DNA from 3 places in the Novosphingobium sp. BL-S-24 genome. Region 2 is predicted to be linked to each of the others. Evidence: predicted binding sites of a transcription regulator. Region 2 holds the regulator's gene; each other region holds the start of a gene.

Region 1 (4,432 bases), 360 kb from region 2:
TATCATCGCGTGCGGCGACGCCGGTCAAACTTTCAGAAGCGGCAATCAATGCCTTGAAAGTGTCTATATCGTAGTTGTCATGAACGCCCTGCATGACGGCCGACACGCGCTCTAGGCCCATGCCGGTATCGATGGATGGCTTTGGCAGATTTCCTACGATCTCTCCAGCAGCCTGCTCGAACTGCATGAAAACCAGATTCCATATCTCGATGAAACGATCACCGTCTTCATCCGGCGATCCGGGAGGGCCGCCCCAGATATGATCACCGTGATCGAAAAAGATTTCGGAGCAAGGGCCGCAAGGTCCTTCGTCGCCCATCGCCCAGAAATTGTCCTTGGTGGCAATCCGAATGATCTTCTGCTCTGGCAATCCGGCGATCTTCTGCCACAGATCAAACGCTTCATCATCAGTATGATAAACTGTTACGAGCAGCTTTTCTTTCGGAAGTCCCCATTCCTTGGTCAGGAGCGTCCATGCGTGTGTGATGGCTTGCTCTTTGAAATAATCGCCGAACGAGAAATTTCCGAGCATCTCGAAAAATGTATGGTGCCGTGCCGTGTAACCGACATTGTCCAGGTCATTGTGCTTGCCGCCGGCGCGGACGCATTTCTGCGACGACGTCGCACGCGGGGTGCTACGTGTTTCCAGACCGGTGAACACGTTTTTGAACGGCACCATGCCGGCATTCACGAACATCAGCGTCGGATCGTTGTAAGGAACGAGCGGCGCTGATTGTACGGCTTCGTGACCATTGCTGGCGAAATAGTCGAGGAAAGACCGGCGGATTTCGTTGGTCGTCTGCATATTCGCGCCGATAAGCCACCAGCGCCACGTCGGCAAGCGGTTGTCTGCGGTCAGACTGTTCGGGATTTGCGATGAGAATTCGGCTTTTTGCTCATCAACGAGGCTAGATTTTTCGTTGGTGGGAACGCGGATGGGGGTTGGTGGTTATCTGATGTGAAGGCCGGCGCGGTTCTTTCCCCCTCCCCCTCCTGAACCGCGTCGGCCGACTTTAGTTGATCAAACACATGCGGCGGCGCCCTGAATGAGCGGCGATCAGCAACAAAAAACCCGGCTGGTTAGGCCGGGTTTTTTGCTTCTTGTGAGAGAGATCAACGCCGATCAGGCATCGTCTTCCTCGGTCGGACCGACCATCATTTCTTCGGCCAGGCCTTCCGTCTTGGTGCGGATAGCCTTTTCAAGGCGATCGGCGATCTCGGGGTTGGTCTTGAGATAGGTCTTCGCGTTTTCACGACCCTGACCGATGCGGATCGAATCGTAGCTGAACCAAGCACCCGATTTTTCGACAATGCCCGCCTTGACGCCAAGATCGAGAATTTCGCCGATCTTGGACACGCCCTCACCATACATAATGTCGAATTCGACCTGCTTGAACGGGGGCGCTACCTTGTTCTTGACGACTTTGACGCGAGTCGCGTTACCCACGACCTCGTCCCGATCCTTGATCGCGCCTGTGCGGCGGATGTCGAGGCGAACCGATGCGTAGAACTTGAGCGCGTTACCGCCAGTGGTGGTCTCCGGGTTTCCGTACATCACGCCGATCTTCATGCGCAGCTGGTTGATGAAAATCACCATGCAGCGTGAACGGCTGATCGAACCGGTCAGCTTGCGCAGCGACTGGCTCATCAAACGGGCCTGCAGACCGACATGGCTGTCACCCATTTCGCCTTCGATTTCCGCACGCGGAACGAGAGCCGCAACGGAATCGACCACCAGCACGTCGATCGCGTTCGAGCGAACGAGGGTGTCGGTGATTTCGAGCGCCTGTTCACCGGTATCCGGCTGCGAGACGATCAGTTCATCGATGTTGACGCCCAGCTTCTTGGCATAGACCGGATCGAGCGCGTGCTCCGCGTCGATGAACGCGGCAGTTCCGCCCATCTTCTGAGCTTCTGCAATGCAGTGCAGCGCCAGCGTGGTCTTGCCCGAGCTTTCCGGACCATAGATTTCGATGACACGGCCACGGGGCAGACCGCCCACGCCAAGCGCGATGTCGAGACCCAGTGACCCGGTGGAAATCGCTTCGACCTGCATCGTCTCTTTCGAACCCAGCTTCATCGCCGAGCCTTTTCCGAATGCCCGATCGATCTGGGCAAGCGCTGCCTCCAGCGCCTTTTGACGGTCCATTGATTCCTTTTCCTTGCCTTCCTGGATCAGCTTGAGCTGAGCAGCCATGTCTCTTCCTCTCTGCTACCGGGCTGACCGGAAAGGTCAACGTCACGACATGCTGTGTATTCGCTTTGTTCCGGTAGAACAAGAGGAGAACTTCATTGGTTTTCCGTTTTTTAACGGGTGGCTAGCTCTTTGCCATAAGCGACAGAACTTCCCCGACTTTTTCCGAGAGCTGCTGGACCGAGAACGGTTTGGGCATGAACCAGGCGTTGGCGATGCCGATCTGCTTGCGCAATTGTTCCTCAGCATAGCCCGACATGAACAGGACGGGCAGGTCCGGCGCGAACCGGCGAATCTCGCGCGCCATGGCCGGGCCGTCCATTGTCGGCATGACGACGTCCGATACGACGAGGTCGAACTTGCCGCCTTCCTGCACGAGTTCCAGGCCCTCTTCACCATCACGCGCGCATGTCACCTGATACCCCTGCCGGGTCAGGGCGCGCTCAGCCACGACCCGAACCGGATCCTCATCCTCGACAAGCAGGATCGCCCCGCCCCCTGCCCAGCGGCTTGGCGGGGGCTCCTGACGAGCCTGCGTGATTTCCGGCACGCTGCCCGGCGCGACGTGATGCACGGGCAAGTACACGGTAAAGCGAGTGCCTCCCGCCTTCCCGCCATGCGCTACTTCGCTTTCAGCAAAAATGAATCCGCCCGACTGTTTGACGATACCGTAGACCGTCGACAGCCCGAGGCCGGTGCCCTTGCCTTGTTCCTTGGTGGTGAAGAACGGCTCGAAGATCTTACCGAGAATTTCGGGAGGAATTCCGCCGCCGGTGTCCTCCACGATGAGCGCGGTATACTCGCCAGCAGGAATGATTTCGCTGCGCATGGCGCGCACGTCGGTCGTCGTCACTTTGCGAGTCGCCAGCGACAGGCGTCCAGATCCGTCGCCCCGGCTTTGCATCGCATCGCGCGCGTTGACGGCAAGGTTGACGATGACCTGCTCAAGCTGGGTGGGGTCGGCACGGACCGGTCCCAGATCGCGATCATGCGTGACGACCAGTTGGATTTTCTCGCCAATCAGGCGACGCAGCATCTGCGAGACATCGGCCACGATGTCGGGAAGCTGCAATGTCTCGGGCCGCAGCGTCTGTTGGCGTGAGAAGGCCAGCAGCTGGCGGGTCAGCGATGCGGCGCGATTCGAATTGGCGCGGATCTGCTGGATGTCGTCATAGTCCGAATCGCCCGGCGTATGGCGCATCAGCATGAGGTCGCAGGTACCCAGGATAGCAGTGAGCACGTTATTGAAATCATGCGCCACGCCGCCCGCCAACTGGCCGACTGCCTGCATCTTTGTGGCCTGCGCCACCTGACGCTTGAGCCTTATTTCCTCCGACGTGTCAGTCAGCCCGAGAAGCACCGCCGCGTCGCCCAGTCCGCGCACGCCGGCCAGGCTGAGAGATACGGGATCCTCCGGCTGCGACACCAGTCGGATCGCCAGGTCCCCGGCCGCCGCCGGACCTTGCGTGAACCGTCGGATCGCCTCAGCGAGAGCCCGCTTGTCGTCCTTGACGACCATGTCGGTCGGGAACGTTGGCGGCGGCTGGCCTTCCTGACCGGCCGCTCGCATGAAAGCGGGGTTCGCGAACAGCAAGCGGCCATCCCTGTCGGCCATGGCGAGGCCGAGCGGCAGCTGGCTGAGCAGCGCCTCCAGATGCGGGGCGGAGCCGGTGCCGCCGCCGCTGGCGCCGATACCCTGCGATGCTTCGACCACCAGCATCAGCGAAGGGGTCGTGGCCGGGTCGGGATCGTTCGGAAGATCGGGGTCGGCCACGGGCACATGATAGAGAACAAGTGCGCCGCCGCGCCCGCTCTCGCGCGCCCAGCCGATGCGTTCGCCTTCTTCCTGGCTGAGCAGCGCCACGAAATCGGAGCCGGTCATGTCCGCCTTGGCATTGCCGAGGGCGCGCTGCGCGAACCCGGCGCTGGCGGCGCGAATCATGCCGTCGGGATCGACCAGCGCCGCAGCGATGCCCGCCTTGGAGAGGCCGCGCCCCAGCTTGCCACCCAAATGCTCGATCAAGGTAACGACCGGGTCGGTGGCGTTGACGCCGGTGATCCGCCAAACGAGGAAATCGTCACCGCGACCGGCGCGGCGGACGTCCGCGCGCCAGTGCACGCCTTCTTCGTTGGAGATTTCCGCCGTTCCATGGCCATCGCGCCATGCGCGGCGAGTGGCGTCGGCAAGCCGCTCGAGCGATCCGTGGACTACCGGCAATCGCGGCGGCGCGCTGCCAG
Region 2 (4,432 bases):
AGACATCGGCATTACCGAAAGGCTCGCCCCTCGGGCACCGGAAGGAACTCTGCTGGTTAGCGAGAGCGGGATTAACAACCACGCAGACCTTGAGCGTCTGTCGCCCTGTGCGAGAACTTTTCTTGTTGGGGAGAGCCTGATGCGCGAGGCGGATGTGGAACGAGCGACACGGGCATTGCTTACGGGTGGATGACCAGTCTAGTTCGGCATGGATAATAAAGGACCATACCCGCAAATGGCCCAGAGGCTAACACATCTCGACCCTGACGGCACTGCGCGCATGGTCGATGTGGGCGACAAGCCGGAAACACGCCGGGTGGCAGTGGCGTCGGGTCGGATTGCCATGAGTCCGCAGGCTCTGGCCTCTATTCGCGCAGGTGACGCGCCGAAAGGCGATGTACTTGGAACTGCTAGGATAGCCGGAATCCTTGCTGCCAAGAAGACGGCTGATCTTATCCCTATGTGTCACCCCCTGATGATCGACGCGGTCACCATCAAATTTGCATATGAGGAAAATGCGGTTCGCGTCACCGGCACTGCGTCCCTTACTGGCAAGACTGGGGTGGAGATGGAAGCCATCACAGCTACCTCCATCGCCTTGATCACGATCTATGACATGGCCAAGGCGTTGGATAAAGGCATGGTGATCGGCGACGTCCGGCTTGTCGAAAAGCGCGGAGGCAAATCGGGACATTGGCGGGCTGACGATTGGAACGAGTGAGCAATTTTCCCCCGATGCCTCTGGAAGAGGCACAGGCCCGCCTGCTCGCGCTTGCCAGGCTCGGGGCGATCGAGCACGTCGAGATACCCCAAGCTATTGGGCGCTATTTGGCAGAACCGGTGCTCGCAAAGCGCACTCAACCGACGTTCGATCTTTCTGCCATGGACGGCTATGCCGTGGCAGATGATGGATTCAGGGGACCTTGGGAGGTCGTCGGCGAAAGCTCAGCGGGACACCCCTTCCACGGGGCGATCGGGAACGCCCAGGCGGTGCGCATTTCCACCGGGGCAGTCATTCCTTCTGGCGCTGGCTGTGTCATCCTTCAAGAAGATGTCGGGAGGCAACCAGACGCCATAGCTTTGACCGGCGAAGCCCCCCTGCCCCCAGGCAAGCACATCCGCCGTCGAGGAATGGACTTTCACGAAGGTCAGGAGATCCTGCTTGAGGGACAGTTGATTGGTGCCGCCCAGATTGCCTTGGCCAAGGCAGCAGGCCAGAAGCATTTGACGGTGCGTAAGCCGCCTCGCGTCGTCGTCATCGACAGCGGAGATGAACTATCGGCGGATTCGAGCGATCCTTCTGATGGAAAAATGCCAGCCAGCAACGGAGCGATGCTAAGCGCGCTTATCGCCCCGCTGCAAATCAATGCGAAAACGGTTGGTCCAATCCCAGACACTTTGCACGACCTGACGAACGCCTTCGAAGCCGCGGCGGATGCGGACATCATCGTGACGAGTGGGGGCGCCTCTGTGGGCGACCATGATCTCGTGCGCCCTGCGCTGGAACGCTGGGGTGCAACTATCGACTTCTGGCGCGTGGCTATAAAGCCAGGGAAGCCACTTCTTGTCGCAACTCGTGAAAGCGCGGCGAAGAAGCAAATCATTCTTGGCCTCCCCGGCAATCCCGTTTCCAGTTTCGTGACTGCCTACCTCTTCCTGCTCCCCTTGTTGCGTCAGTTACTCGGTGCTAGCGTCGCTGTTCCGAATAGCGTCTCCGCTATGCTAGGAGCGTCGGTTCGATCAACCGGGTCGAGGCGTGAGTTCTTGCGGGGGCGGTGGGATGGCAAGGAAGTGCTGCCCCTTATCAACCAGGATAGTGCCGCGTTGTACGCGCTATCTGAATGCAACGTGCTGATTGATCGCGCAGCTCATGCACCTGCAGCCGGCAAAGGCGAAAATGTGCAGGTTTTCATGCTCCGCAACGGCGGTATTCTGTAGGTCTCCGCTTGACGCCCCTGTATTTTGTTGCTTAATTGTTCCCTCAATGTTCACAGCGGAACACTATTCGATGATCATATCGGATGGCAATTAAGAGGCAGCGACATGTTGACGCGCAAGCAGCACGAATTGCTCCAGTTCATCCAGGTGCGCTTGGAAGAAAGTGGTATTTCGCCAAGCTTCGAAGAGATGAAGGAGGCGCTGGATCTCAAGTCGAAATCGGGTGTTCATCGCCTTATATCGGCTTTGGAAGAACGCGGCTTCATTCGACGTCTGCCGAACCGTGCTCGTGCTCTCGAAGTACTGCGGCAATCCGATGGAGCAGGAGCTAAATCGTCCGCGCCTTCTGTCGCCTCAGCCCTTCATACGGCCAATAAGCGGACGGCAATGGATACGCCCAGCCCGGCGAACGACGTCATCGAGATTCCTTTGCACGGCCGCATTGCTGCTGGCGTTCCTATTGAAGCGTTGGAGGGGCAGTCGATGCTTCCGGTTCCTGCTGCTTTGCTTGGTTCGGGTGAGCACTATGCTCTTGAAGTGTCGGGCGATTCAATGCTCGAGGCAGGCATACTCGACGGGGATTTTGCGCTCGTGAAACGGACGAGTACCGCTCGTGACGGAGAGATTATTGTTGCGCTGGTTCGTGGTGAGGAAGCTACGTTGAAATACTTGCGGCGCGAGAACGGAATGGTCCGCCTCGATCCCGCCAACGCCGCTTATGAGCCGCAGATCTATCGTTCGGATGAGGTCGAAGTTCAAGGTAAGCTCGCCGGGCTTCTGCGTCGTTATCACTGACTTGCAAGCGGACCTTGGGGAATAGTGGGCGTTGTAGGAATGTTCGTTCGTACATAGAGTTTGCGCTCAATTGGACGCCACCATCCGTGCTGACCTTGATCCTGTGCGACCGTACGAAAGCTCCTTTTAGACAAGTTGATAGTCATTCCGCCGGTTTCTGAGAGGAAATTGCGGTCCGCTTTCAACCATGTCGGGCTGCAACTTCGGGGTAGCCATCTATCCGAAATGACGATGTCGGCATGATCGCAAGCTGCGGCGAGTGATCGTTCAGGCACGGAGTTCCTTCCGCGGGAAATTAGGACCCGCCAGGCGGAATTGCCGCGTCTGATTGTTATTGCGCAGAAATCGGGATTACATGCACCGCCGGGCCACTCGGTCAACGCTATAGGATCGCCTTCCATCCCGGCGAGTTCCTTCATGTTGTCTCGAGAATAACCGTCACCGCCGTCGCGTAGAAGGAACAGATTTTGGCCTGTTTCGTCGACAAGTCCAACATGACGGCCGTCACCTGAAACAAGTATGTCAGGGGGTGGAGCAAAGGCCAGACTGCCTGCACCGATCAGGGCTGGGGGAAGGCCTATCCAGCGAATGCGCCCATTCCATAGCCCGATCCAAAGTCCCCCCGCCGCGAATGTCAAAAATGCGGCATTTCCCGTTGCAGGCAGCACAGTTACGGCACCCGGTCGAGAAGCAAACCAATGCGCGATCGCCACGAGCAGATCAATCGCACTCTGTGCCATCCACCATACTGGTGACCCTAGTCCCGCGATATCCAGAATAAGAGCAGCGGCAAGCAAAGGCATGACAATGAATGTCGTTAGAGGGATAGCAAGCACATTAGCCAGCGCGCCGTAAATCCCGGCGCGATGAAAATGAAATAGGCCGATCGGCATCAAAGCCAGATCGATAACGATCCCTGTCAGCAAAAGCATCGCTATCTGGCGCAACGCCTTTATCGCCATCCCTTCGTCGCGCGGTTGAGTAAACAGTCGGATTGGGGCAGCAGTGCTTACCGCAACCAGAGCTAGAACCGCACCGAAGCTCATCTGGAAGCTCGGGCCAGTGACGGCTTCTGGCCAGATCAGCATCACGCTGAGCGCAGCCACCGCCAACATCCGCAGCGAGAGAGGTTCACGGCCCAGTGACAGCGCTGCCAGCACTAATATTGCGCCTATGCAGGAGCGAACAGTCGGTACCTCCGAACCCGAAATCAGCGTGTAGGTGATACCGGCCAATGCGGCCACAGCGGCTGCCGCAACAGGCAACCTGATCCTTAACGCCAGCCAGGGGATCAGCGCAAGAAGCCGCAAGAACAGGATGTAAACTGCGCCGACCACCGCGCTGACGTGCAAACCGCTTACGGATAAGAGGTGGGCCAAGCCGGAATCCCGCATCGCCGCATCATCGGTTTTCGAAATCCCCCCCCGATCTCCGGTCACCAGAGCACTGGCAATGCCTGCACGTTCATCTCCAATCCGACGGCGGATATGGTCGGTCAGCGCCCGACGAGTTCCCGATAGTCCCACGCTCCTTGTAGGATTTCTGGTGAGTATCTTGATTGCCGTGGCCGTTCCGCTCGCAGCAATGCCGGAAAACCAAGCTGTCCGGGCGAAGTTGTAGGCTCCTGGCAACATGGGTGGTGCGGGCGGCATCAATCGCCCTTTGAACTCGATAATGTCGCCGATGCCTATCTGAGCCG
Region 3 (4,432 bases), 570 kb from region 2:
CGCGCTTGCGGCCCGAATGTTCGAAGTCGATCTCGAGCTTGTTGCCTTCCTGCGCCGCAACGGTGCCGTAGCCGAACTTTTCATGAAAAACGCGCGATCCTGTGGCGATGTCGGCGCGAGGCTTGGCAGCGAAGCTGGCGGCGCTGCGGGAGCTTTCGGCGACGCGCTTGGGTTTGGTGTCGAATTCCTGCGCGGCGGCTCGTTGCCAACCCGGGCCACGGGTGACAGTGCGCGAAGGCTGTGCGCGAGCGACGTCGGCGAAAGGATCGGCATGCTCCGACCACTGCGCCCGCCACAGGGACGCGCCGCCAGACAGGGTGGTTTCGGTTTCCACATGGTCGTCCGGTAATTCGGCCACGAAGCGCGACGGGATGGAACTGGTCCACTGGCCATAGATGCGTCGGTTTGCCGCGTGGAGGATCGTGCACTTGCGCCGGGCACGCGTGATGGCGACGTACGCCAACCGGCGTTCCTCTTCCAGGCTGGCGAGACCGCCCTCGTCCAGCGCACGCTGGGAAGGAAACACGCCTTCTTCCCAGCCCGGCAGGAATACGTTGTCGAATTCCAGCCCCTTGGCGGCGTGCATGGTCATGATCGTGACCTTTTCCTCGTCCGCTGCATTCTCGTTATCCATGACGAGGCTGACGTGTTCGAGGAAATCGCCGAGGCTGTCGTACTCTTCCATGGCGCGGGCGAGTTCAGCCAGGTTTTCCAGTCGCCCGGTTGCCTCAGCCGTCTTTTCGGCCTGCAGAGCGTCGGTATAACCACATTCGTCGAGCACAGTGCGGATCAGGTCGGAAGGTTTTTCCGTGGCAGACAGTTCGCGCCAACGCGCAAAATCTCGCATCAGCGCGAGAAACGTATTGCGCGGTCGCGCGGAAAGCTCGTCGCTGTCCGCGATCTGGATTGCGGCCATTGCGAGTGGGATGTTCTGGCGCCGGGCCAGCGTGTGTAGCGCCTCCAACGCCTTGGCGCCCAGGCCGCGCTTTGGGCTGTTGTAGATACGTTCGAAGGCGAGGTCGTCCTGCGGCTGGGCGATAACCCGAAGATACGCCAGCGCGTCGCGGATTTCGGCGCGCTCATAGAAACGAAATCCGCCGACGATGCGATATTTCATGCCGATCGAAATGAACCGGTCTTCGAACTCGCGCGTCTGGTACTGGGCGCGCACAAGGATGGCGATCTGGTCCAGTGGGGCGCCTTCACGCTCGATCCGCTCGATCTCCTCCCCCACGCGACGGGCTTCCTCGGGCCCGTCCCAGACACCGATGACATGCACCTTTTCGCCGGGATGACGCTCGGTCCACAATGTCTTGCCGAGCCGCTGGCTGTTCTCGTTGATGAGACCGGACGCGGCGGCAAGGATCTGCGGGGTGGAGCGATAGTTCTGTTCGAGCCGGATCACCTTGGCGCCGGGAAAGTCCTTTTCGAAACGCAGGATGTTAGCGACTTCCGCCCCACGCCAGGAGTAGATGGACTGATCGTCGTCACCCACCACGCAGATGTTCTGACGGCCTTGTGCAATCAGGCGCAGCCACAGGTACTGGACCTGGTTGGTGTCCTGATATTCATCTACCATCACGTATTTGAAGCGCTGCTGGTACTGCTCGAGCACTTCGCGATGCGTGCGCAAGATGTTCAACATGTGTAGCAGCAGATCGCCGAAATCGCAGGCGTTCACCGCTTTCAGGCGGTTCTGGTACAGCTGGTAAAAGTGCTGACCTTTGCCGTTGGCATAGGCCTCGCTTTCGCCGGCATCAATGTCCGCCGGGTTGAAGCCTCGGTTCTTCCAGCGATCGATGCACCCCGCAAGCTGACGGGCCGGAAAACGCTTTTCATCGACACCCTCTGCCACGATCAGCTGTTTGAGCAGGCGCAATTGATCGTCGGTGTCGATGATCGTGTAGTTCGATTGCAGTCCGACCAGTTCCGCGTGCCGCCGCAGCATCTTCGCCGCTACCGAGTGGAACGTGCCGAGCCATGGCATTCCTTCCACCGCCGGGCCGATCATGTGGCCGACGCGTTCGCGCATTTCGCGCGCGGCCTTGTTGGTGAAAGTCACGCACAGGATTTCGCTGGGCCAGGCGAGGCGGTTGCGAATCAAGTGGGCGAGCCGGGTGGTCAAGGCGGCCGTCTTGCCCGTTCCCGCGCCCGCCAGCATGAGTACAGGGCCCTCGGTAGTCATCACCGCGTCGCGTTGCGGTTCGTTGAGTCCCGCGATGAGCGCATCGGGGGAAGGGGGGGCTTGCAGATTGTTCACCGTGAACAACTAGGGAACGCCAAGTCTGGGCGCAAGTCTGCATGACGGTGTGTCTGGAACATTTCCGCCGGTGGTTCGTCGTTCCGTCAGCTAAAATAAATATCGGAGAGAACACATGCGTAAAATACTGCTCGCAGGATGCGCCGCGTTGACGATGATGAGCGTCCCCGCCGCGCTCCAGGCCCAGTCGGCCCCGATGACGGACGCACCCACCTCAACCGCCGCCGCCCCGACCATGACGCCAGCGCAGAAAGCAATGTATGATGCGTGGCCGGCAGCCCAGAAAACCGATTATGATGCCTGGCCAAACGACTACAAGGTCTATTACTGGTCACTCAACCCCGAGCAGCAGAAGGGATACTGGGCACTCACCGCAGACCAGCGTGGCCAGATCTACAAGATGACGCCGGAACAGCGCCAGATGGCGTGGAATTCCATCATGCAGCAGATGAATGGCCAGACGCCGACGACCCCTGCCGGGCAGGCAAATCCTTCGGGAGCAGGCATACCAGCCAGTGGCGCGCCGGATCCGCAAACTGCGGGACAGGCGGCTCTCACTACGATGCCAGCTGACCAGAATGATCAGAGCATGGCAGGCCAGGGCACGATGACCCCGCCGCCGGCTACTGCAATGGACAAGAAGTATCCGGTCTGCAGCAAGACCGTGACCGACAACTGCCGCAATCGCGGCGGCAAGTAACCTTGAAGCCCTTCGTCGTCCCGGCATTGCGTCCGGGACGACGTTTCAGGTTCTTTCGATGCGGCGAAGCAGATGCAGCCGCGCCTTGCCGACATCGCGCGCGGTTTCGGTTTCGAACCCGCGGATGACGACCTGCTCGCCCTTGCCGGTTTCGAGACTGACCCAGGTTCCTTCGCCGATCCAACCCAGCCGCGCCAGCTTGTCCACCGCGACAGCACCGGCGCCGCTTTCGTAGGGCGGGTCAAGCAGGACGAGATCGAGCGGTTCTTTCGCCGGTCCCAGCGCCATCACCGAACTTGCTCTAACATCGCTACGGTTTTGCGCCCGAAGATTGGCGATGTTGGTGCGGATGGCCCGGATCGCCGCCGCGTCCTGATCCACGAACAGGCAATGCGCCGCGCCGCGTGAAAGCGCCTCAAGCCCCAGCGCGCCGGACCCGGCGAACAGGTCGGCTACTTTCAGGCCCTCGAAATCGCCCAGTCGACTGACGAGCATCGAGAACAGGGTTTCCCGGGTTCGGTCGGCGGTGGGGCGAGTAGTATCGCCTTGCGGCGCGATCAGCTTGCGGCCGCGCCATTCACCTGCGACGATGCGGAGCGATCCGGTCAAGCCAGGCCTCCCGATGCCTTCCCTTCGCGCAACGAGCGGCGGAAGTTCTCAAGGTCCTTTTGCGCGACTTCACCCGCCGCGCCCTTGGGCAGATCGCCAAGGCGGAAGGGGCCGTAAGACACGCGAAGAAGGCGGCTGACCTGCAGGTCCAGCGCTTCCAGAACGCGGCGGACTTCGCGATTCTTGCCCTCGGTCAGGGTCATTTCGATCCACTGGTTGCGGCCGGTGCGCCGCTCCATGTTGGCGTTGATCTTGCCGTAGATCACGCCATCGACCTCGATGCCTTCCATCAGCTCTTCAAGGCGGCTCTGGGTGATGTCCCCGAATGTGCGTGCCCGGTAGGTGCGCGGAACCCCGGTGGCAGGCAGTTCCAGCTGCCGCTTGAACTCCCCGTCGTTGGTCAGCAGCAGCAGGCCTTCGGTATTAAGGTCCAGCCGTCCGATCGGCATCACCCGGCCAGCGCCATCAGGCAGCGCATTGCGAAGGGCGTTGTAGATCGTAGGCCGCCCGGCAGGGTCACGCTCGGCCGTGATCAGACCGGCGGGTTTGTGGAACAGGAACAGGCGAGTGCCTTCCGCCTCAGCCACCGGGTTGCCGTCAACGGTGACGCCCGCCAGGCTGGTCAGCACGGTGGAGGGCGTTTCGATCAGATCATCGCCCAGCCTCACACGGCCCTCGATGATCATCCGCTCCACTTCGCGGCGGCTGGCGACACCGGCACGGGCAAGCAGCTTGGCGATCCGTTCTCCTTCACGCGCGGGAAGCGCCGGGTTCTTCGGTGTCGGTGCTGCCGCGCGAGGTGCGGGACCGGGGTTCGAGATCGGGCGCGGACCACGCGATGGCTCGTTCCGGCCGTAGCGGTT

What was found. The regulator LexA, encoded in region 2, represses DNA repair genes until DNA is damaged. The targets are predictions, from matches to a motif close to GTTCCNCNCTTGTTCT.
Region 1: the regulator LexA is predicted to act here: its motif matches at 2,273-2,288, upstream of recA (recombinase RecA).
Region 3: the regulator LexA is predicted to act here: its motif matches at 2,263-2,278, upstream of ACZ1JM_RS09710 (ATP-dependent helicase).

What each region holds. Positions count from the first base shown of each region.
Region 1 covers NZ_CM145488.1:718,073-722,504, forward strand. The annotation lists gene alaS (alanine--tRNA ligase) at 1-805, opposite strand, end outside; gene recA (recombinase RecA) at 1,124-2,197, opposite strand; gene ACZ1JM_RS08610 (hybrid sensor histidine kinase/response regulator) at 2,319-4,432, opposite strand, start outside.
Region 2 covers NZ_CM145488.1:360,400-364,831, reverse strand. The annotation lists gene trpC (indole-3-glycerol phosphate synthase TrpC) at 1-193, shown strand, start outside; gene moaC (cyclic pyranopterin monophosphate synthase MoaC) at 236-721, shown strand; gene ACZ1JM_RS06885 (molybdopterin molybdotransferase MoeA) at 736-1,938, shown strand; gene lexA (transcriptional repressor LexA) at 2,044-2,733, shown strand; gene ACZ1JM_RS06875 (ComEC/Rec2 family competence protein) at 2,727-4,432, opposite strand, start outside.
Region 3 covers NZ_CM145488.1:926,665-931,096, reverse strand. The annotation lists gene ACZ1JM_RS09710 (ATP-dependent helicase) at 1-2,260, opposite strand, end outside; gene ACZ1JM_RS09705 (hypothetical protein) at 2,376-2,960, shown strand; gene rsmD (16S rRNA (guanine(966)-N(2))-methyltransferase RsmD) at 3,006-3,569, opposite strand; gene ACZ1JM_RS09695 (pseudouridine synthase) at 3,566-4,432, opposite strand, start outside.